One region of the Erwinia pyrifoliae DSM 12163 genome, then DNA from elsewhere that is predicted to be linked to it. Evidence: predicted binding sites of a transcription regulator. Region 1 holds the regulator's gene; each other region holds the start of a gene.
The links. The regulator LexA, encoded in region 1, represses DNA repair genes until DNA is damaged. The targets are predictions, from matches to a motif close to TNCTGTATGTACATACAGNA.

Region 1 (7,999 bases):
TTGCTGCGCCGTTAAGCCGTTTTACCGGGAAACGGCAGCATCACTGTTGCCGGGATGTCTTGTGATCTGCATCACGTTAAAGCATATTGTCGCCGTCGTGAACCCCGACGGCGACAATGACTTTTTGAGGTGTAACATGACTTCCCCTGTGCGCAATACTCCGGCCATTCGCTTAGCATTTGCCCTGCAAATGGTGTTAAACGCTGGCCTGATTGTTCTTGCCTGTATTTTGATTATCTTCCTCGGCAAAGAGACCATGCATCTCGGCAATGTGTTGCTGAATACCGGAGAACAAACCTCGTCCTATCTACTGATTGATGGCATCGTCATCTATTTTCTCTATTTCGAGTTCATTGCCCTAATCATCAAGTACTTCCAGTCGGGTTATCACTTCCCGCTGCGCTATTTCGTTTATATCGGTATTACCGCAATTATTCGCCTGATCATCGTCGATCATAAAAACCCGTTTGATACCCTGGCCTACTCGATAGCGATCCTGATCTTAGTCATCACCCTGTGGCTGGCGAACACCAATAGCCTGAAGCGCGAATAACTGCTGGCCAACGCCTGCTCCAGCCCAGCCGCGTGGGCTGTGGCAGGCTCAACGCGGCAAAAATCTGCCACGCATTGATAGGTTTGCTGGCAGGGTCTGCGTTACACTGGCGCACCGAAATTTTTACGGAGAAGTGCTATGGCGGAGAACGCGCTGTCGCTATTACGCGCGATCGAATGGCTCCCCGACTCATCACCCTTGCTGACCGCCCCTCTGCTTGACTGGCTGCTGGAAGTCGACTCCATGACCCGGCGGTTTGAAGGCCACTGTCAGTTAGTCACGGTTAATCTGTTACGTGAGGGGTTTGTCAGCCCACAGGAAATCGCGCAAGAGGTTGTTCTGCTGCCGGCAGAAAGCCGTTACTGGCTGCGTGAGATTGAGCTGTGTGCCGACGGGGTGCCGTGGCTGGTGGCGCGGACGCTGGTGCCTGAGTCAACGCTGATTGGCCCGGAGCAGAAGTTACAGCAGTTGGGCACCGTACCGCTGGGGCGTTATCTTTTTGCTTCCTCAGCCTTAACCCGTGACTTCATCGACGTTGGCCAGAGCGCAGGTCTGTGGGCGCGACGCTCGCGTTTACGCCTGTCGGGAAAGCCGCTGTTACTCACCGAACTGTTTTTACCCGCTTCCCCGCTGTATGGAAGCCTGGCAAAAGGGGCGCTGTAGCATGGAGAGAAGCGTGCAAATGAGTCGGTTCTCGGCTTACTGCCGTCTGATGCGCATCGATAAACCTATTGGTTCATTGCTGCTGCTATGGCCCACATTATGGGCGCTGTGGCTGGCGGGGATGCAGGTCCCACCGCTCAAGGTGCTGTCGGTCTTTGTGCTGGGCGTCTTCTTTATGCGTGCGGCGGGCTGTGTCGTCAATGATTTTGCCGACCGCAAAATTGACGGACACGTTAAGCGCACCCGTGAGCGGCCGTTGCCAAGCGGCGCGGTGACAGCGCGCGAGGCGAAGCTGCTGTTTGCCGGGCTGGTGCTTGTCTCCTTCGCGTTGGTAATGACGATGAACAGCATGACCATCTGGCTGTCGCTGGGCGGGCTGGGTTTGGCCTGGATGTACCCGTTTATGAAGCGTTACACCCATCTGCCACAGGTGGTGCTGGGGGCGGCGTTTGGCTGGGCGATCCCGATGGCGTGGGCGGCGGTGAGCGAAAGCGTGCCGCTAAGCTGCTGGCTGCTGTTCCTGGCGAATATTTGCTGGACGGTGGCTTACGATACGCAATACGCGATGGTTGACCGCGATGACGATGTGAAAATCGGCGTGAAATCTACCGCAATCCTGTTTGGCCGTTATGACAAACTGATTATTGGCATGTTGCAGTTGGCGACATTGCTTCTGCTGACGTTGGTTGGCTGGCGGATGGGGCTGAACGGGGTCTTTTACGGCACGGTTCTGGCTGCGGGCGCGCTGTTTATCTATCAGCAAAAGCTGATCGCCCGGCGTCAGCGCGAGCTGTGCTTCAAGGCTTTTCTGAACAACAACTGGGTAGGGTTGCTGCTGTTTATCGGCGTGGCGCTCAGCATCGGATAATAATCAGCATTGGATAATAAAAAGAGCCGCTGGAAAACCAGCGGCTCTGATGCATCGGGTCGCACCGTTTTGCCCGGCGCGACCGCCACACCACATCACTCGTGCCCGACCGCACTCTCAATGGTCATTCTCACATCCTGTGTTATCAGGTCAGCCAGCAGCTGGTAAACCTGCCCGGTACGCTCAATCTGAGCATCGCCGGAATCGCTGATATAGCCTTCATCACGCAGGGTTAACACCAGAGAGGTGAATACCGCTTTGTCGAAGAACTCCGGGGCGTTAATACCGTGCAGCACCGACAGGCGCTGCGCCATAGTGCGACTTTCTTTCTCCAGCGTGCCACGGTTAATCGTCGGATCGGCACTGAGGATTGAGAAAGTAATGGCGTAGCGTTGCAGGGTTTCGCGTACGCCGGCGGCCAGCAATTGCAGGGTGTGGAAACGCGCGGCGCTCAGACGCAGACGGCTATCTTCCGCTATCAGCAGCCCCTGGCGAGCCATTTCAGCCACTAATGCGTCCAGCAAGTCAGGCAGCTCTTGCTCCTGCCAACGCAGGAACAGTTCGCTTTTGAGCATAGGATAAATCACGCCTGCCTGGCGCAGCAGTTCGCTGCGGCTCACTTCGCGGTGCTGCATCAGAATGGCGGCGATCAGCGACGGCATGACCAGCATATGGTGAATGTTATTGCGATAATAGGTCATCAGCACCGCCTGCTCGCGCGGCAGAATGACGATTTCACCAATGCTGTCCTGCTCCAGCTCAAACTTATTCATGCCGAGCGCGTGCTCAAGCAGTGCCTCAGGCGCCAGGGCTGGCACGGTGGAGTCAGGAGAGTACGGCACGTTACGTAACAACTGTACGTAGCAGTCAAGCTGCCCGGTGAGCTGTTCACGGGTCATGGAGCGCTGACGTGAAGCCAGCAGCGCGGTAACACACAGGTTCATGGCATTCGCCGCCCCGGCGTTATTAATCCGTACCATGACCTGCTGCGCAATATCATTAACCGCCGGGGTTAACCATGCCGGGCGCTGGGATTCAATCGGATCGATGGCCTCACGCCACTCTGGCACCTGCTGGTTGAGGTAGCTGACCAGCGGTAGCGGCTCACCAAAGTTAACGTAACCCTGGCCGAGGTTACGCAGCTTGCGCAGTCCGCGTACCATCGACATAAAGCCCTCTTTCTCTTTGGTCGCTCCGCGCAGCTCTTTGGCGTAGGTTCCTACTTCCATCACATGTTCGTACCCGATGTAGATCGGCACCAGGGTGATGGGGCGATTGCCGCCGCGCAGCATCGCCTGAATGGTCATCGACAGCGTACCCGTTTTGGGATCGAGCAAACGGCCAGTACGTGAGCGCCCACCTTCCACGAAATACTCAACCGAATAACCACGGGTGAACAGTTCGCCGAGGTATTCACGGAACACCGTCGCATAAAGTTTGTTGCCCTTAAAGGTGCGGCGAATAAAGAACGCGCCCAGGCGACGGAAGATCGGCCCGGCTGGCCAGAAATTCAGGTTAATCCCGGCGGCAATATGCGGCGGTACCAGACCCTGGTGATACAGCACGTAAGAGAGCAGCAGATAATCCATATGGCTGCGGTGGCACGGCACATACACAATTTCGTGCCCGTCCTGCGCCAGCTGGCGCACGCGCTCGCCGCCGTTAACGTTAATGCCCTGGTAGAGTTTGCTCCAGGTCCAGCCCATGATGCGGTCTGTGAGGCGAATCGCCTCGTAAGAGAAGTCGGCAGCGACCTCCTCCATCAGTTCTATCGCATTCTGTTGCGCTTTCTCGTGGGAGATCTTCTTGCTGCGCGCCTCATCCTCTACCGCTTTAGCGATGGCCTTGGACTGTAACAGTTTATTGAACAGATCCTGACGTACCGGCAGGCGTGGCCCGACTGCCGCCAAACGCTGGCGGGCAAAGTGCATGCGCGCAACGCGGGCCAGCTTCTGGGCGATAATTTTGTCGGTGCCGTGTTCTGTTGCCATGTGGCGCAGCGACACCATCGGTGAGAAACGCACAAAACTGTCACGGCCTAACCACAATACGGCAAAGAATTTCTGGATGCCGTTCAGCACGCGCAGATGCGGCTGATCGTCGCCCTGCACCTCGCGGCCTGGGGCGCGTCCAAACATCACCGAGACGGGCACCATCTGGACATCAAGTTCCGGATGGTTGCGGTGCAAATCCAGATAGTCATGGAACAGCTTAACCGACTCCAGATTCGGGACGAAATAGGGGAATACGCGCGGGCCATCATGGATAAAGACGTGGCGTGGCAGCAAATTGCCATCGATATCCAGCGGTTCCAGCGGATCGGGCAAGTCCTGTTTGCGACACTGATCGCGCAGCGCAAGGAGATCGGCCTTTGAATCATAAGGCAGTACGTACATAATAGGGCGCGACGTATCAAGCCCGAGTTCAGCAACCGGCTCGGCCGGAATTGCTTTACTTTTTACCAGTAATTTAACCGGTAAATTCAATAAGTTATAATATAAATTACGCCAACCTGACATAGATAAAATAAAGCCTCTTGTTAGCAAAGCGACGCAAGCATACCAGAAAGTGCCAGCGGAATCTGTGATGTTACAAAACCAGAACATCCAGTGAATGACATTCAACTTCTTAAAGGACTATCTCATTATGGCAAATAACGCTACCGGATTGATGCGAATTATTAAGGCTGCCGGGTATTCCTGGAAAGGTCTGCGCGGCGCATGGCGGCATGAAGCGGCCTTTCGCCAGGAAGCTGCGGCAGCGATTATCGCCATTGTTATTGCTGGTTTTCTTAATGTCGACGCGATAACTCGTGTGCTGCTGATAGGCTCCGTCGTGATGGTGATCATCGTCGAGATCCTGAATAGCGCCATCGAAGCGGTCGTAGACCGTATTGGTCATGAAATCCATCCCCTCGCCGGCCGGGCAAAAGACATGGGTTCCGCCGCCGTATTGATAACGATTTTGTTGGCCGTCTTAGTTTGGATCATGCTGCTGCTGCCGCTTTTGTGATGAGTCACTCAGAAAACTCAACAAATTGAATTTAGCCCAGCTTTAGGTTTTCAATACAGAAATACCTGTATATACTCACAGTCGACTGTATAAACAACCAGGGGGGCGGAATGAAAGCACTAACGGCAAGGCAGCAGCAGGTTTATGACCTGATTCGCGACCACATTAATCAAACCGGTATGCCCCCGACTCGGGCAGAAATAGCCGCGCAGCTCGGTTTCCGCTCTCCAAATGCGGCTGAAGAGCACCTTAAAGCACTGGCGCGTAAAGGCGTAATTGAGATTGTCTCTGGTGCTTCACGCGGTATCCGCCTGATGATGGAAGAAGAGGTCGGGCTTCCATTGATTGGCCGGGTAGCAGCCGGTGAGCCGCTGCTGGCAGAACAGCATATCGAAGGGCACTATCAGGTTGACCCGGGCTTGTTTAAACCAGGTGCCGATTTCCTGCTGCGTGTTAGCGGTATGTCAATGAAAAATATCGGTATTATGGATGGTGATCTGCTGGCGGTGCATAAAACGGAAGATGTGCGCAATGGTCAGGTTGTTGTGGCACGCATCGATGATGAAGTTACCGTTAAGCGGCTGAAAAAAAATGGAAATATGGTGGAGCTACTGCCAGAAAATCCGGCGTTCCAGCCGATTGTGGTCGACCTGCGTCAGCAAACGCTGACCATTGAAGGGCTGGCAGTTGGCGTCATCCGCAACGGAAACTGGCTTTAAACGTCGTCCTTTACCGAATATTGCGCGCTGTACCCACGGCGCGTAGCTCCCCGAAGCAGCCATTTTACTCAAGATAATGCGAGTTGCAGCAGGGCGATTAGCCAACGCGCCCGCCAGCATAAGCGATGCGGGGAGAAGAGGGCGGCTAACGTACCACCTGCTGCCGGCACACAAAGGTGTTAATGCGTTTATTATCTCCTGCTGACAAACATCTCTGGCGGCTGGCGCTGCCCATGATCCTCTCCAATATCACCGTCCCGCTGCTGGGGCTGGTAGATACCGCTGTCATTGGCCATCTTGACAGCGCTGCTTATCTCGGCGGCGTGGCGATTGGCACCACGGTGACCAGCTTCCTGTTTATGCTGCTGCTTTTTTTACGCATGAGTACCACCGGGCTTACGGCGCAGGCGTTTGGGGCTAACGACAAACTCGCGCTGGGCAGGGCGTTAATGCAGCCACTTCTGCTGGCTCTGCTGGCGGGAGGGCTGTTTATCGCCCTGAAAACGCCGCTTATCCATCTGGCACTGAAACTGACCGGCGGCAGCCAGCAGGTCCTGCATCAGGCGGCACTATTTATGCAGGTGCGCTGGCTCAGCGCACCTGCCACACTGGTAAACCTGGTGCTGCTTGGCTGGCTGCTGGGCGTGCAATATGCTCGTGCGCCGGTGATCCTGATGGTCGTTGGCAACCTGGTGAATATCCTGCTGGTCCTGTGGTTTGTGGTTGGCCTTAAATGTGGCGTGCAGGGAGCGGGCGCAGCTACGGCCATTGCCGAGTATATCAGTCTGATCGTCGGGCTGCTGCTGGTCAGGCGGGTAATGGTGCTGCGCGGGCTGTCGCTGCGTCTGATGCTTAAGGCATGGCGTGGGGATCTGACGCGCCTGCTGCGACTGAATCGCGATATTATGCTGCGTTCGTTATTGCTGCAAATCTGCTTTGCCACCCTGACTCTCCTTGGCGCACGCTTAGGGAATGACGTGGTGGCGGTCAATGCGGTGCTGCTGATGTTCCTTACCTTCACCGCTTATGCCCTTGATGGCTTTGCCTATGCGGTCGAGGCCTGCTCCGGGGAAGCTTTCGGGGCTGGTGATAGTAAGCAGTTACTCACCGTATGGCGCTCTGCCTGTCGGCAGGCGCTGCTGGTAGCGCTGGCTTTCTCGCTAATCTATGCCATGTGCGGATCGCAGATTGTAGTCCTGCTGACGTCACTGGAACCGCTGCGCCAGTTGGCGGATCGCTACCTGTGGTGGCAGGTACTGATACCGTTAGCAGGCGTTGGCTGTTATTTGCTGGACGGCATGTTTATCGGTGCTACACGCGCCAGAGAAATGCGTAATGGTATGGCGGTCGCCGCGCTGGGTTTTGCCCTGACGCTGCTTAGCATGCCGTGGTTGGGCAATCATGGCCTGTGGCTGGCCGTAACCGTATTTCTGCTGCTGCGTGGTATTACGCTGTGGGTGATATGGCGGAGGCACTGGCGTAACGGCAGCTGGTTTGTTCGTTGACAAAATTTATTACTCAGCCTGGGTGCCTTATATCATTCTGATTTAGAACTATTTTTTATATTATTCCGACCGATAACCAGCGGGTTGACTTCCGCAGTGCTATTTCTCTACTACCATTGTCTCTGTGTCAGGTTCTTTACCAGATATTAATCTGGTTATAAGCCGAACTATGAAGCTAAATAGCTGTTTTAACCCAAGGTAGAGGATGCATATTATGAATAAACACGAAGCCGGCGGTAACTGGAAACAGTTTAAAGGTAAAGTTAAAGAGCAGTGGGGTAAGCTGACCGATGATGATCTGACGGTTGTTGAAGGCAAACGCGATCAGCTGGTCGGTAAGATTCAGGAACGCTATGGCTATCAGAAAGAACAGGCCGAGAAAGAGTTAAGCGACTGGGAAACTCGTCACGATCATCGCTGGTAATTAGCGGGCAAAGCTTCTGGCCTGGCACAAGGACAGTGCCACCCAATTCAGGCCAACACAGCTACTAATACGCGTTTACCGCCCGCGTTTCTTACTTTGCACGCTGTGGTCGTGATGGCAGGCATCCTGATGAGTACAGGCCTCTATTTCTCCGCACTGCCGACAAAAACCATGCGCTTCAATCACGCTGTGTCCAAGGGCAAAACCTGACGTCAGAGCCAGCGATTTCAATATATCCTCCACGCCATCTGCCCG
Region 2 (7,999 bases), 980 kb from region 1:
TTTGACATCGGCGGGACGCGGTGCAGAGGCATTGTCTGACGAATGGCGGCTACAGCTCGCCAGCAGTAGCGCCAGCGGAATAATGAGTTTTTGTAAAGAACGGTTCATTGATTTCCTTTCCAACGGGCGGCGGCCTGCCGATCGCTGTCGCGTGCAGCAACCCAGCGCTGGCCGCTAGCGGTGGCTTCACGCTTCCAGAACGGGGCGCGCGTTTTCAGTTGATCCATAATAAATTCGGCAGCAGCAAAGGCTGCCCCACGGTGCGCTCCGCTAACGCCGACCAGCACGATATCATCGCCGGGGAATAGCTCGCCAATACGGTGGATCACCGTCACCCGCTGCATCGGCCATTGCAGGCGCGCTTTCGCAATAATATCCGCCAGCGCTTTCTCTGTCATGCCGGGGTAGTGTTCCAGCGTTAGCGCGCTGACATCGTCACCCAGGTTGTGGTTACGCACTTTCCCGGTAAAGGTCACTACCGCGCCGTCCAGGTCTGAAGCGGACAGCCACTGATGCTCATCACTGATACTGAAGGGCAGATGACCGACTCTGATCCGGGTTTCCATCTCAACCTCCGGTCACTGGCGGGAAGAAGGCCACTTCATCCCCGGCGCGTAGCGGATGCTGCAGCGACACCAGCGTCTGATTCACGGCCGCCAGCAGCTTACCTGGCGCCAGCGCCAGCGCCCAGCGTTCCCCCTTCTCCGCCAGCTGGCGGCGCAGCGCTTCGACATCGGCGTATTCTGCGGCCACCTGCAGCCCGTCAGTACCAACCAGTTCACGCACCTGGGCAAAAAACAGCACGTTAATCATCAGACACCGCCTGAAAATCACCCGATTTGCCGCCGCTTTTACTCAATAAACGGCACTGCTCAATGGTGATGTCTTTCTGCACCGCTTTGCACATGTCATAAATGGTCAGAGCGGCGATGGAAGCCGCCGTCAGTGCTTCCATCTCGACTCCGGTTTTACCGCTCAGGCGGCAGAGTGATTCAATTCGTACCCGGTGATGTTCAGGTTCAGCCACCAGCGTCACTTCGACCTTACTCAGCAGCAGCGGATGGCACAGCGGGATCAGTTCCCAGGTACGCTTTGCCGCCTGGATACCGGCAATACGCGCGGTGGCAAACACATCACCCTTGTGATGGCTGCCTTCAATAATCATTTGCAGCGTCTGCGGGTGCATCACCACAAACGCCTCGGCACGCGCTTCGCGCACGCTTTCCTGTTTGGTGGAAACATCCACCATATGCGCCTCTCCGGCAGCATTAATGTGAGTCAACTGGGACATATCAGGTTTTCTTCAGATGCGAAACAAAATGACAGGGGCGGGTACGGGCATCAAGCTGGTGCTGAATAATGCGTTCCCAGGCAAGCTGGCAGGCAGCGGTTGAACCGGGAACGGCGAAAATCAGCGTACCGTTAGCGATACCGGCCAGCGCGCGCGATTGCAGGGTTGCAGTGGCGATATCCTCCCAGGAAATCATGCGGAACAGTTCGCCGAACCCCTCGACTTCACGGTCGAACAATGGCCTGAGCGCTTCCGGAGTGGCGTTTTTTTCGTTAAAGCCGGTGCCACCATTGATCAGCACCACTTGCACATCCTTACTGGCAATCCAGCTGGACACCACCGCGCGGATGCGGTAACGATTGTCCGGGACAATCGCATGATCCAGCACCTGATGCCCCGCCCCGGCCAGCGCTTCACGCAGATAGCTGCCGGAACTGTCGCTGTCGGCGCTATGACGATCGGAGACGGTCATCACCGCCACGTTAAGGGGGATAAAATCGCTGCTGCCTTTTCCCATAATCAAATCCTTAGCTTAACCGCCAATAAATGAAAGATTCTGTGTGATACCGCTATTGCCCTGATGCAGAAAATGCGTCTGTTTTTTCGTTAACAGGCTGCCGGCAATACGCGCCTGTAACTCCGCCTGCTGGTCGTCATGCGCCAGCAAATCTCTGAGCGGCACGCCGCCGTCGCCGAACAGACACAAATGCAGGTTGCCCGTAGCCGAGACGCGCAAACGATTACAGCTGGCACAGAACTCTTTTTCATAAGGCATAATCAGGCCAATTTCGCCCTGATAGTCTTGATGACGGAATACCTGCGCCGGGCCATCGCTGCGCTCGCGCACCTGGAGAACCCAGCCCTGCTGCAACAGGCGGTTGCGGATAACGCTGCCGGAAATATGGTGTTGACGAAACAGCTCTCCGCCATCGCCGGTTTCCATCAGCTCAATAAAGCGCAGCTGGATGGACCGGGTGCGGATCCAGTCGAGAAAGGTATCGAGGCTTTGGTGATTGACGTCACGCATCAACACGGTGTTCACCTTGACCTTGCTGAAGCCGGCGTCAAAGGCCACATCGATACCGCGCATCACCTGGTCGAATTTATCCTGTCCGGTGATGGCGTGAAACTGGCGGGCGTCCAGACTGTCGATGCTCACGTTGAGCGCGTTTAGTCCGGCAGCGCGCCAGCGCGCCACATCGCGTTGCAGGCGGTAACCATTAGTGGTCACCGCCAGCTGGCGAATGGCCGCATTTTCACGTACCGCAGCGATAATCTCGGTGAAATCACGGCGCATGGAAGGCTCGCCGCCCGTCAGACGCACTTTTTCAGTGCCGGCAGCAGCGAACGCACGCGTGACGCGCCGGATCTCATTCAGCGTCAGAAAGCGTTTATTTTGCGCGCCCTGGGGCTGATAGCCATTGGGCAGACAGTAGGTGCAACGAAAGTTACACACGTCGGTGATCGACAGACGCAGATAGTAGAACCTGCGCGCGAAGTTATCAGTAAATTGTGACACAGGTAACACCTTTCCAAAACGGGAGATGCAGGCATTTCTTTCTGCACCCTGGCAGCGCGATGGCTGCGGCCAGGACACCATATCCAGCGGGACACAGGTATCAGGGCTTTAGTGCGGTATGCCGACATCGGCAAACCGTGGTGGCGGGAATGTTAACGCTAATATTGTGTGCTGACCAGAACAGAGTTTCGCTATGTATTTTTATATATAGCGAATTTTAGCGACATTTTCCCCGACGAATAGCGTAAAATATGCGGTGATAATCTGTTGAAAACAACCTGGATAATATGATGCGCAATCGCACTTTAGCTGACCTCGATCGCGTGGTGGCTTTGGGGGGTGGACACGGACTGGGCCGCGTGATGTCCGCCCTGTCACCTCTGGGTTCCCGCCTGACCGGCATTGTTACCACCACGGATAACGGCGGCTCCACCGGTCGCATCCGGCGCTCCGAAGGGGGAATTGCCTGGGGAGATATGCGTAACTGCCTGAATCAGTTAATTGCCGAGCCGGGCGTGGCATCGGCAATGTTTGAATACCGCTTCAACGGTCATGGCGAACTGGCAGGACATAACCTCGGCAATCTGATGCTGAAAGCACTCGATCATCTTAGCGTACGGCCTTTAGAAGCCATTAATGTGATCCGAAATCTGCTGAAGGTTGACGCATTCCTGATCCCGATGTCCGAACAACCGGTCGATCTGGTGGCACGGGACGTTGACGGGCGTCTGGTCTATGGCGAAACGGACATTGACCTGATGGCGCTGCCACCACAGGAGCTGATGCTCTCACCGGCGGTTAGCGCCACGCGTGAAGCGGTAGAGGCGATTGGCCAAGCCGACCTGATCCTTATCGGCCCCGGCAGTTTCTTTACCAGCCTGATGCCGGTACTGCTGCTACCGGAGATTGCACAGGCGCTGCGCCGTACCACGGCGACGATGGTATTCATCGGCAATCTGGGTAAAGAACTGAGTCCGGCGGCTGCCGGGATGACGACCGCTAACAAGCTGGAAATGATGGAAAAGGTGATAGGGAAACAGGTGGTTGATGCGCTGCTGCTGGGGCCATGCGTTGACAGCGCCCGGCTTGGGCAGCGCCTGGTTATCCAGCAACCGCTGGAAGCAGAGGATATCCCCTACCGTCATGACCGCCAGCTGTTGCGCAAGGCACTGGAACGGGCAGTGCAGTCAATGAGGTAATGGCCGTTTACCGGCGGGCTGCGCCCCCGGTAACGGCGCCAATCAGGACGCCGCGATAAACAGCTCGCGCACCTGGTGCAGCTGGTCACGAACCTGGGCGGCCTGTTCAAATTCCAGATTCTGTGCATGCTGCTGCATCTGCGCTTCCAGCTGGTGGATGCGCTTTTGCAGTCCCTGCGGCGACAGATCGACGTAGGCCGGATCGTCTTCGACAATACTGCGCCCTTTCATATTACGCGGTTTGGCTTTGTTCTTCGCCAGCCCCTGGCCCAGCTCCAGAATATCGGAGATTTTCTTGTTAAGGCCCTGCGGGACAATGCCGTGCTCTTCATTGTGCAGCTGCTGCTTCTCACGGCGACGTTCGGTTTCGCCAATTGCGCGCGCCATCGACGGGGTGATTTTATCGCCGTAGAGGATCGCCTTACCGCTAAGGTTACGCGCAGCACGGCCAATAGTCTGGATCAGGGAACGCTCAGAACGCAAGAAGCCCTCTTTGTCTGCATCGAGGATGGCCACCAGCGAAACCTCAGGCATATCCAGCCCTTCACGCAGCAGGTTGATCCCTACCAGCACGTCAAACTTGCCCAGCCGCAGATCGCGAATGATTTCCACGCGCTCCACGGTATCAATGTCCGAGTGCAGATAGCGCACCCGCTCACCGTGCTCTGTGAGGTATTCGGTTAAATCTTCCGCCATACGTTTGGTCAGTACCGTGACCAGCACGCGTTCGTTAATCGCCACGCGCTGGCGGATTTCAGAAAGGAGATCGTCCACCTGCGTTGCCACCGGGCGCACTTCAACAATCGGATCGAGCAGTCCGGTAGGACGCACCACCTGGTCGATCACCTCGCCACCCGATTTTTCCAGTTCGTAATGACCCGGCGTGGCGGAAACGTAGATGGTCTGCGGTGCCAGCGCTTCAAACTCTTCAAACTTCATCGGGCGGTTATCCAGCGCTGACGGCAGACGGAAACCGTACTCCACCAGCGTTTCTTTGCGCGCCCGGTCGCCACGGTACATGCCGCCTATTTGCGGAATAGTCACATGGGATTCATCAATCACCAGCAGACCGTCGGCGGGCAGATAGTCAAACAGCGTGGGTGGCGCTTCGCCCGGCCCGCGTGCGGACAGATAGCGCGAGTAGTTTTCAATCCCGGAGCAGTAGCCCAGCTCGTTCATCATCTCAAGATCGAACTGGGTGCGCTGGCTCAGGCGCTGCTCTTCCAGCAGTTTGTTGTTATCCAGCAGCACCTTTTTCCGTTGCACCAGCTCTTCTTTGATCTCTTCCATCGCCTGCAGGATGCGCTCGCGCGGCGTCACGTAGTGGGTTTTGGGATAGATGGTATAACGCGGGATCACCGACTCAATCTGGCCTGTTAACGGGTCAAAAATGGACAGCCGCTCCACCTCTTCGTCAAACAGCTCCACGCGCAGCGCATAATCATCAGACTCCGCCGGGAAGATATCGATAACCTCTCCGCGTACGCGGAACGTACCGCGCTGGAAAGCCTGGTCGTTGCGCGCATATTGCAGCTCTGCCAGCCGGCGCAGAATGGCGCGCTGGTCAATCACCATACCGCGCGTCAGGTGCAGCATCATTTTCAGATAGAGATCGGGGTCACCGAGGCCGTAAATCGCCGATACCGATGCCACCACCACCACGTCACGCCGTTCCAGCAGCGCTTTAGTGGCCGACAGACGCATCTGCTCGATGTGTTCGTTCACCGAAGCGTCTTTTTCGATAAAGGTGTCCGAGCTGGGAACGTAAGCTTCAGGCTGGTAGTAGTCGTAATAAGAGACAAAATACTCTACTGCGTTATCCGGGAAAAACTCCTTCATTTCGCCGTACAGCTGCGCCGCCAGCGTTTTGTTTGGAGCCAGCACCATCGTCGGGCGGTTCAGGTCGGCAATCACGTTAGCCACGGTAAAGGTTTTACCCGACCCGGTCACGCCGAGCAGGGTTTGATGCGCCAGGCCGTCTTCCAGCCCCTCTTTCAGGCGACGGATAGCCTCCGGCTGGTCACCAGCGGGTTTAAATTCGGAGTTGAGTTTGAAGACTTTGCTCATTTCAGGCTACCTGATGAAGATGGACACGAACCAGCATCTCATTCTACCCGGCTCTGACGATTTTGCCAGCAAAAAACACTGGATATAATCACAGCTATACGCCATGATGCCGTTTTGTCGGCCAGAGATGCTGTATTGCCCGGCATGGTGCCAGGAGCTGAACCGGGTAAGCAAAGAGCTTATCCCCACAGGATTCAGATTTTACTGTTTGTCAAGAGCGCCGGCTGAAAGTCTTCACCAATGGATTCCATCAGTAAGAGATTATTGATTTTATATAACCAGTTGATTTTAAGCATATATTCAATAAAGCCGAGTTTCGCACCAACCCGCAGCAAAGCCGCGTCCGCTCTCGTATTGCGCTAGTTTTCACAGTCTAATACACAAGGTTATCCACAGGAATGGTGGATAACTGTCTACAGCGCTTGAGACGTCTGATGTGTATAACTCATCCCCATGTACGGTTAAGTCCGGTAAATATTTTTTTTCTGCGGTTTTTTTAGCGCCGCCGTCACACCGTTACGCACTGAAAAACACATTTGACCGCATCCTGGCGCATCTTCTCTGTGATACCACGTTGTACAGGCTGGTTGCCAGCGGATCCGGCACTTGCACCATCACTGATTAGCAGCAGGCACTGACCCAGTGCAAAATGCTATTTACCCCGCTGAACAGTTTAGCTGCGCTCATCAATAACCTGCACCAGGGTGCAGGCAACGCGAAAAGCCGGCCTCATCACTCACCTGGCGCGATGATTGCATGGTCATGATAATGACATAGCATTACGCTGCAATGCCTGATGCTTTCACAACACCATAGCGAAAAGCATCAAGCCGCAACGGTTGTTCATGGTACGCCAGACTGTTTGCCATACGACAAAGAGCGTAAGCAAAACAGGTGCGATCTAAAACTTTCTGGAGGAGAGTGTCAGATGCTCAGTTTACGTTCAGTCAATCAGTTCTACGGGCAAAACCACATTTTGTGGGACGTCGATTTGGAGCTTGAACCCGGTACCTGCACCGGTATTCTCGGGCGGCAGGGCATGGGGAAAACCACGCTGGTAAACTGCATTATGGGACATCTGCCGATCAACAGCGGCTCCATGACATGGCAGGGTGTCAGCGGGCCGCCACAGGATCTGCTGCTGCAACCGGTGGAAACCCGCGCCTCGCTGGGGATCGGTTATGTGCCACAAGGACGGCACATTTTCTCTCAGATGAGCGTTGAAGAGAATTTGCAAATCGCCCTGTTGGCCGGTGCAGGTATGGCATGCCACAGGGCGATCCCGAAGAGGGTTTATGATCTGTTTCCTGCGCTGTGGTCATTGCGCCACCAGCGCAGCGGTGAGCTGGCCATCGACCAGCAGCAACAGCTGGCGCTGGCGCGTGCGCTGGTATTGCAGCCCAGGCTGCTGATTCTGGATGAACCCACGGAAGGCATGTCACCGTGGCTGGAAGAGGAGATGGGAAATCTGATCCATCGACTGAGTCACGATTTTGGTATGACTATTCTGCTGCTGGAACAGCGCCTGTCGTTTATCCGTCGCGTAGCCGACTATTTTCTGTTGCTGCATCGCGGACGTAATGTGGCTCACGGCAAAGTGGCGCTGCTCGATGACCGCGTGGTCAATACGTGGCTGGCGGTGTGATCGCCACGGCTGGCCAGCGGCACGGGCCGTTTCACCACCTGGCCGGAGAGGATCATGGCAGGGTGAGATAACGGCCGAGGTGGTCCCGACCGCCCCCAGCCAGATGGGGAATTTCACCCAGACAGGGCGCGGCTATCAGCGCGTTCAAGGTGGCCAGATACTCCCGGTGCCGTTTGCCTGCAGGCTGGATGCCATTGGCTATCCAGCCCGCCAGCGGCAGACCACTGGACAGCACCGCCCCGGCGGTCAGCAGCGCATGGTTAATACAGCCCAGCTTT
Region 3 (7,999 bases), 1.8 Mb from region 1:
TGAAACGCGGATTTTCGGTCCCTGAAGATCGCCGAGAATGGCGACGTGTCGCCCCAGTTTTGCCGCGACTTCGCGCACCTTATTTGCGCGCATCTGGTGATCCTGGGCGGTGCCGTGTGAAAAGTTCAGTCGTACCACATTGGCACCCGCAGCGATGATCTTTTCCAGATTGTTGTCACGATCGGTAGCGGGGCCAAGCGTGGTAACAATTTTGGTTCTTCTGAGGCGACGAGAAAGGTACTTAGGATGAAGAAGTGAAGATGATTGATTATTCATTGTATACGACCTGAAGTGAATAGTGAGTCTATCCCTGTGAAATAATATGTGCAGAGGTCTTAACTGTCTGTTGTGCGCTCTCAACATCCTGCAGGGGTTCTGGCCAGAGGTGAGACAAGAGGAGTCATGAGAGTTTCATAAGCACATGCACACATAAGGTATCACCTAAAGCGGTAAACTCAATAGTCAACATTGAGCTTAAACACTTACTGGCCTTGGTCATTTTCCTTCAGTCTTAATGAGATGTCCGGTGGTGATGGCTTGCTGCGCGTTAGCCACTGCCGGAGCAGGGCTTTTTTTGCAAAAGTGACAGCAGATCCCGGCAGGCATTTTGCTAATTTGAACAGCAAAAATTTTATTTCAGTCTATTATTCATACAGTTAATGGCCTATACATTTTGACGATTTCAATCAAAGGAGAAATCAATGTCATTTTGTAGAGAATAGACGTTGACCTTAAGTGCTTAACGCAGAGTCACCACAGCATCAGACTCCGTTTTAGTCGTGAATGAGCCGAGTCTGATGCTCAAACAGGTCATCTGACTCACGGCAATAATGAGAATTCAGGCCTGAACGGGCGGATGCCCGCTGTGGTTTGCCACAAAATAACGCATTGATTGAATACATTGTGCCAGACCTGCGTCACCAGGTTTACGTGGACCGGGCAAAAGCAGTACATTGTACAGATACAAAATGACACTAAGAGCCTGTCCTGGTTCGGAATCTACGGGACTGGCTAATCCTGCAACGAGGAGAATGAAATGGCGGTTACACAAACAGCCCAGGCATGCGATCTGGTTATTTTCGGTGCCAAAGGCGACCTTGCACGCCGAAAACTGCTGCCCTCACTGTATCAGTTAGAAAAAGCCGGTCAGATTCATGAAGAGTCACGCATCATAGGCGTGGGGCGTGCGGAATGGGATAAAGCCGCTTATACCAAGGTCGTGCGTGAAGCGCTGGAAACCTTTATGAAGGAAAAAATTGATGAGGCGCTGTGGGATAAACTCAGCAGCCGACTCGATTTTTGTAATCTTGACGTGACTGACAGCAGTCATTTCCCTCGACTTGGCAAAATGCTCGACCAGAAAAAACGCATCACCATCAACTATTTTGCCATGCCGCCAAGCACTTTTGGTGCTATTTGTCAGGGGCTGGGCGAGGCCAAACTCAATGCCAAACCAGCACGCGTAGTAATGGAAAAACCGCTGGGCACCTCGCTCGTTACTTCGCAGGAAATTAACAATCAGGTAGGTGAGTACTTCGAAGAAAGCCAGGTCTTCCGCATTGACCATTATCTCGGCAAAGAGACCGTGCTTAACCTGCTGGCACTGCGCTTTGCTAACTCGCTGTTTGCCGCAAACTGGGACAATCGCACTATCGACCATGTGCAGATAACCGTGGCAGAGGAGGTAGGGATCGAAGGGCGTTGGGGCTACTTCGATAAAGCCGGTCAGATGCGCGACATGATTCAGAACCACCTGCTGCAGGTGTTAACCATGATCGCGATGTCACCGCCGGCAGATCTGTCTGCTGACCGTATTCGTGATGAAAAAGTCAAGGTACTGCGCTCCCTGCGCCGCATTGACCATACCAACGTGCGTGAAAAAACCGTACGCGGCCAGTACACTTCAGGTTTTGTGCAGGGGAAAAAAGTCCCTGGCTACCTGGAGGAGGAGGGCGCAAACAAGTCCAGCAATACGGAAACCTTCGTTTCTATCCGGGTTGATATCGACGACTGGCGCTGGGCTGGCGTGCCGTTCTATCTGCGCACCGGTAAACGTCTGCCGACCAAGTGTTCGGAAGTTGTTGTCTACTTTAAAAATCCGGCGCTGAACCTGTTCAAAGACAGCTGGCAGGAACTGCCGCAAAACAAACTGACCATTCGTCTGCAGCCGGATGAAGGCGTCGATATCCAGATCCTCAACAAAGTGCCCGGACTGGATCACAAACATAACCTGCAAACCACCAAACTGGATTTGAGCTTCTCAGAGACCTTCAATCAGTCTCATCTGGCGGATGCCTACGAGCGCCTGCTGCTGGAAACCATGCGCGGTATCCAGGCCCTGTTTGTACGTCGTGATGAAGTGGAAGAGGCCTGGAAGTGGGTTGATTCCATCATGGATGCCTGGTCTGCAGATAAAGAAGCGCCTAAACCTTACCAAGCGGGTACCTGGGGGCCGGTGGCTTCGGTAGCGATGATCACCCGTGATGGCCGCTCATGGAATGAATTTGAATAAATTGAGCTGAATGTTGCAGCCCGCTTCGGCGGGCTTTTTTTTTCACTAAAAATAGTGGGTTATGCACAATAAGCCGACGCTCGCCGGGCAGTTACCAGCCGATGCGCTGGAAACAGGGGATGACCATCACATTACCCAACTGGCACGGCAGGCAGTATCTGGGGCGAAGATTTGATTCGCCCCCGGTAGCGCCGGTAGCTATCAGCCACTGACGTTGACGCCGGCGGCAGCCGTTGTGGCGCGCTGTACCGCATCCTCAATATCACTCCCGGTTGCCAGCACGACGCCTAAACGGCGTTTACCCTGGATTTCCGGCTTGCCAAACAGACGAACCTGCAGACCCGCGCCGACTGCGGCTGAAAGGTTGGCAAAATGAACGTTATCACTGTGTAGCTCCGGCAGGATAACCGCCGATGCCGCCGGCCCATATTGACGTATTGCCCCCACCGGCAGACCGAGGAAAGCGCGAACGTGCAGGGCGAACTCAGAAACATCCTGTGAAATTAAGGTGACCATGCCGGTATCGTGCGGGCGCGGTGACACTTCACTGAACACCACCTCATCACCACAGACAAATAGCTCCACGCCAAAAAGGCCGTGACCACCGAGAGCCGCCACGACCTTTTCGGCAATCTGCCGGGCGCGCTGCAGGGCCAGCTGGCTCATCTGCTGTGGCTGCCACGACTCACGATAATCGCCATCCTCCTGGCGATGGCCAATGGGCGCGCAAAAATGAATACCATCCACGGCACTGATGGTCAGCAGGGTGATTTCAAAATCGAATTTCACCACGCCTTCAACAATCACGCGCCCGGCACCTGCACGGCCACCCTGCTGAGCATATTCCCAGGCGTTGGCCAGCTGTGCGGCCTTGCGGATAAAGCTCTGGCCTTTGCCGGAGGAGCTCATCACCGGCTTAATAATGCACGGGAAGCCAATAGCTTGTGCTGCGGAACAAAATGCATCATAACTGTCGGCGAAGCGATAGTCCGAAGTGGGAAGCTGCAACTCTTCTGCCGCCAGGCGGCGAATGCCCTCCCGATTCATAGTTAACCGTGCGGCGCGGGCGGTGGGAACCACATTTTGGCCCTGTTTTTCCAGTTCGACCAGCATATCCGTGGCGATGGCTTCAATTTCAGGCACCACAAAATCCGGCTTTTCTTTAGCTATCAGCGCTGCCAGAGCCGCGCCATCCAGCATATTGATCACATAACTGCGATGGGCAACCTGCATGGCCGGGGCATCCGCGTAGCGATCTACCGCGATCGTTTCCACGCCCAAACGCTGACATTCCAGCGCCACTTCTTTGCCCAGTTCACCCGATCCTAACAGCATTACGCGCGTTGCATTCGGGCGCAGAGCGGTTCCAAGAGTTGTCATCATCGCCACCTGAGTAGATTAAAAAAAACCGCAGCAGTATAAACGAAAACGTTTGCGTGTTCATCCGTCATCCGGCGCTTGAGGAAAAAAAGCCATGCTGCTATACTGTATAAAAACACAGTTAAACAGGGCGAAATTATGGCTGTCGAAATTCAATATATCGTCGTCAGAAAAGGTGAAGAAAAGATGACGTTTGCCAGTAAAAAAGAGGCGGATGCCTACGACAAAATGCTCGATATGGCCGAAGTGTTCTCTGACTGGCTGGCGGCCAGTCCGCTGGACATGGAGGATCAGCAGAACGAATCGCTGGGGCTTTTTATGGCGGAAAACAAAGACGTGCTGCAGCAGATCCTGCGCACCGGCAGGCTGCCTGATGAAAACGCCGCCGATAAAAGCGACGACGTGAGCGAAAGCAAACTGCGGGCGGTAGCGGGCTGAGTGCACCAGGACGGGCCAGCTGGCGTGGCCATCTGGCCGGGTTACATCAGCTGGCGTAACGCCGCCATCGCCGCCTTTGCGGTGATAACGGGATCGGCCTGATGCAGCCGATCGTTGAAGACTTCAAGTCCGATTGGCCCTTGGTATCCAATTTGTTGCAGGCGCTCTAGTAGCGCCCGCAACGGATAGTGGCCTTCGCCTGGCAGCAGGCGGTCATGGCGGGCAACCTTTTTTAACTGTTGCGCATCCGGCTGGGTATCCAGATCCGACAATTGCACCAGGAATATCTTGCCGGCCGGGATGCCTTCCAGATCTGCCAGCGTTCTTTGCAAAACAAAGATATGGAATGCGTCGACCACCAGCCCCAGATTGGGTGCATTGATGCGCTTCACCAGCTGCCATGCTGCGGCGATGTTGTTAATGTGCCGGCTCCACGCCATCGCTTCATAGGCCACGCGCAGATGGTGGCGTGCCGCCTGCTGTACCAGCCAGCGTAAATCTTCTTCTGTTCGCTGCTGACAACATGCGGGATGAGTCGAAGCAGGGACCAGTAGCGTAGTGGCTCCCAATCGTTGTGCGGTTGACATCATCTCCAGGGCTTCGTTACGCTTATTATTGCGCATCTCATCCGGTGCGCCATCAAAGTCCATCAACACCTGGTAATCCGTCAATGATAACGCCAGCCGTGAGCAGAGATTGGCCAGGCCAGCAGCGCCCATTGCTGCTGTTGCCACATCCTGCTGCCACAGTTCCACCTGCTGAAACCCCGCCGCAGCGGCCGCGCGTAATTTCTCTTCGCTACTACCGCCAAGCAGAATAGTATTGATAAATAATGGGTTGTCTGAAAGCTTCACCGTCGTTTCCTTATTTTTTTTCTTGCTGCTTTCAGGGTAGAAGCCAATAACGGCTGGCGCAAACCCGCCTTTTACATGATGTGCGCGCATTAAGATGACGTGTTATCGTCTTTGCCTCCTTTGACATTTCCTTACGTCGCTGTTGAGACGCCCGGTGATCGACGTCAATCGTTCCACTGGCGCATTATCTTTACTTGGCAATCTGCCAGCCAGGTGTCAACCTGACCTACCTGAACTCACATTGCGAACGAAATATGACGCCACCAAAAGCAAAGAAAATACCCCATGTTATGACCTTGCATGGCGATACGCGCACCGACAACTATTACTGGCTGCGTGACGATCGACGTGAAGATCCGCAGGTGCTGGCGCACCTTAGCGCTGAAAACGACTTTTGTCTGCAGCAGCTTCAGCCGCAACAGGCACTCCAGGCGCAGTTGCTAAAGGAGATCGTTGGGCGTATACCGGCGCGGGATCATTCCGTGCCCTATGTTAAAAGCGGCTTCCGCTATCAAAGTCGCTATGAGGAAGGCAACGAATATACCCTGTATACCCGTCAGCCAGCGGACACCCTCACGCCGGAAGTCTGGGACACGCTGCTGGATGGTAACCAGCGTGCTGCCGACAGCGAGTTTTATACCCTGGGTGGCGTGGCCATCAGCCCGGATAACCAGACAATGGCGGTGGCCGAAGACTTTCTGTCGCGCAGGGTATATGCCATTCGTCTACGTCATTTGCACAGCGGCGAGTGGTATCCCGAGGTGCTGGAGGGCGTCTCCTCCAGCATGGCCTGGTCTGGCGATTCACAGACGCTCTATTATGTGCTGAAGGATAAACAGACTTTGCTGCCTTATCAGGTATGGCGGCATTCGCTCGGTACTCCACAGCAGCAGGACCAGCTGGTGTATGAAGAGCAGGATGACACTTTTTATGTCGGCCTTGATAAGACCACCTCAGAGCAGTTTATTACTATCGTACTTGGCAGCAGCACCACCAGCGAAGTCATGCTGCTGGATGCGCAGCAGGCCAATGCGCAGCCGCAGCGGTTTAGCGCACGTCGTAAAGACCATGAATACAGCGTCGATCACTATCAGGGCAATTTCTATATACGTTCTAATCGCGACGGTAAGAACTTTGCTCTGTATCGCAGCGCAGAGGCTGATGAACATCAGTGGCAGACGGTGATCCCTGCGCGTGACGATATCGTACTGGAAGATTATTCCCTGTTCCGCGACTGGCTGGTCGTTGAAGAGCGTCAGCACGGATTATCCAGCCTGCGCCAGATCCACTGGCAAAGCGGCAGAAGCTACACGATTGCCTTTGACGATCCGGCTTATGTCACCTGGATTGGTTACAACCCCAGCCCTGAAACCAGCAAGCTGCGCTATGGCTATTCGTCAATGACCACCCCGGACACGCTGTATGAACGCGATCTGGATAGCGGTGAGCGGCAGGTTCTGAAGCAGACAGAAGTAAAAGGTTTTGACGCCTTATTGTATCGTAGCGAGCACCACTGGATGACCATGCGCGACGGGGTCGAAGTGCCGGTTTCGCTGGTTTATCGCCGGGACTGCTATCAGCCGGGAACCAACCCGCTGCTGGTTTATGGCTATGGCTCCTACGGCAGCAGTATGGATGCCGACTTCAGCGCCAGCCGTCTCAGTCTGCTCGACCGTGGGTTCGTCTATGCTCTGACGCATATCCGGGGCGGAGGGGAAATGGGGCAACGCTGGTATGACGACGGACGCCTGTTCAACAAGATGAACACCTTCCATGACTTCATTGATATTACCGATGCGCTGGTGGCGAGAAACTACGGTGACGCGCAAAAACTTTACGCAATGGGGGGCAGCGCCGGGGGCTTACTGATGGGCGCGGTGATCAACATGGTGCCGAACCGTTTCCACGGAGTGGTCGCGCAGGTGCCATTTGTGGACGTGCTGACCACCATGCTGGATGAAACCATACCCCTCACCACCGGTGAATATGACGAGTGGGGAAATCCGGCCGATGAGCCATATTATCGCTACATCCGGCAGTACAGCCCGTATGACAACGTGGTAGCGCAGTCTTACCCGCACCTGCTGGTTACTACCGGGCTGCATGATCCCCAGGTGCAGTATTGGGAGCCGGCAAAATGGGTGGCGAAGCTGCGCGAGTTGAAAACCGACGACCATCTGCTGCTGCTGCACACCGAAATGGATGCCGGCCACGGCGGCAAATCCGGGCGCTTCAAGGCTCATGAAGGATTAGTGATGGAATATGCCTTTCTGATCGCGCTGGCGACGGGCCTGCTGGCCAGCCAGGTGGTTTAATCGGACTCGCTTAATGCCCGCTGCATGGCGCTGCGTAAGTCGGGTTTGAGATCCGGGATTTTTTTTAGCATCCACTGTAAATAGCCCGGATCTTTTTTCGCCACATCGTCAACCTTTTGTCCGCGATATTTGCCAAAAGGAAAACAGCTACTCGACCCCTTAACCTGCATCCGGCGCAGCATTTCCGCAGCATCCCAGCCGCTGAACGACATAATACGCATCAATAGCGCAGCGGTGACGTAGCAGTCATATAATGCCCGGTGAGCGTGTAAATCGGCTGGTGGTGAAACCTCCAGTTGCAGAGACTGGCGTAGCGCTTCATTTGTGTATTTCAGGCCAGGCCATAAGCGGCGCGCTAAGGTCATGGTGCAAATCCAATCCCCGTGCATTTCAGGCAGCATGCGGCGGTCAAAGCTGGCGTTGTGTGCTACATAGAAGGGGCTGCCGTGATAGCGGCCTATCGCCTGTTCTATGGCCGGTTTTCCCCTCACCATCGCCTC

Region 2: a site for LexA is predicted at 6,153-6,172, ahead of uvrB (excinuclease ABC subunit UvrB). Genes of this name have one in related genera too.
Region 3: a site for LexA is predicted at 3,996-4,015, ahead of EPYR_RS07955 (YebG family protein). Genes of this name have one in related genera too.

What each region holds. Positions count from the first base shown of each region.
Region 1 covers NC_017390.1:3,632,749-3,640,747, reverse strand. Annotated here, with positions in the region: gene psiE (phosphate-starvation-inducible protein PsiE) at 137-553, shown strand; gene ubiC (chorismate lyase) at 692-1,216, shown strand; gene ubiA (4-hydroxybenzoate octaprenyltransferase) at 1,218-2,084, shown strand; gene plsB (glycerol-3-phosphate 1-O-acyltransferase PlsB) at 2,180-4,603, opposite strand; gene EPYR_RS16500 (diacylglycerol kinase) at 4,731-5,096, shown strand; gene lexA (transcriptional repressor LexA) at 5,207-5,815, shown strand; gene dinF (MATE family efflux transporter DinF) at 5,998-7,320, shown strand; gene EPYR_RS16485 (CsbD family protein) at 7,535-7,744, shown strand; gene zur (zinc uptake transcriptional repressor Zur) at 7,820-7,999, opposite strand, start outside.
Region 2 covers NC_017390.1:2,648,411-2,656,409, forward strand. Annotated here, with positions in the region: gene EPYR_RS11970 (DUF1615 domain-containing protein) at 1-108, opposite strand, end outside; gene moaE (molybdopterin synthase catalytic subunit MoaE) at 105-566, opposite strand; gene moaD (molybdopterin synthase sulfur carrier subunit) at 568-813, opposite strand; gene moaC (cyclic pyranopterin monophosphate synthase MoaC) at 806-1,291, opposite strand; gene moaB (molybdenum cofactor biosynthesis protein B) at 1,293-1,808, opposite strand; gene moaA (GTP 3',8-cyclase MoaA) at 1,824-2,810, opposite strand; molybdenum cofactor riboswitch at 2,801-2,936, opposite strand; gene EPYR_RS12000 (gluconeogenesis factor YvcK family protein) at 3,101-4,009, shown strand; gene uvrB (excinuclease ABC subunit UvrB) at 4,052-6,076, opposite strand; gene EPYR_RS12010 (ABC transporter ATP-binding protein) at 7,005-7,721, shown strand; gene bioD (dethiobiotin synthase) at 7,774-7,999, opposite strand, start outside.
Region 3 covers NC_017390.1:1,792,655-1,800,653, forward strand. Annotated here, with positions in the region: gene pyk (pyruvate kinase) at 1-276, opposite strand, end outside; gene zwf (glucose-6-phosphate dehydrogenase) at 1,037-2,512, shown strand; gene purT (formate-dependent phosphoribosylglycinamide formyltransferase) at 2,714-3,892, opposite strand; gene EPYR_RS07955 (YebG family protein) at 4,031-4,330, shown strand; gene EPYR_RS07960 (sugar phosphate isomerase/epimerase family protein) at 4,372-5,184, opposite strand; gene EPYR_RS07965 (S9 family peptidase) at 5,439-7,499, shown strand; gene exoX (exodeoxyribonuclease X) at 7,496-7,999, opposite strand, start outside.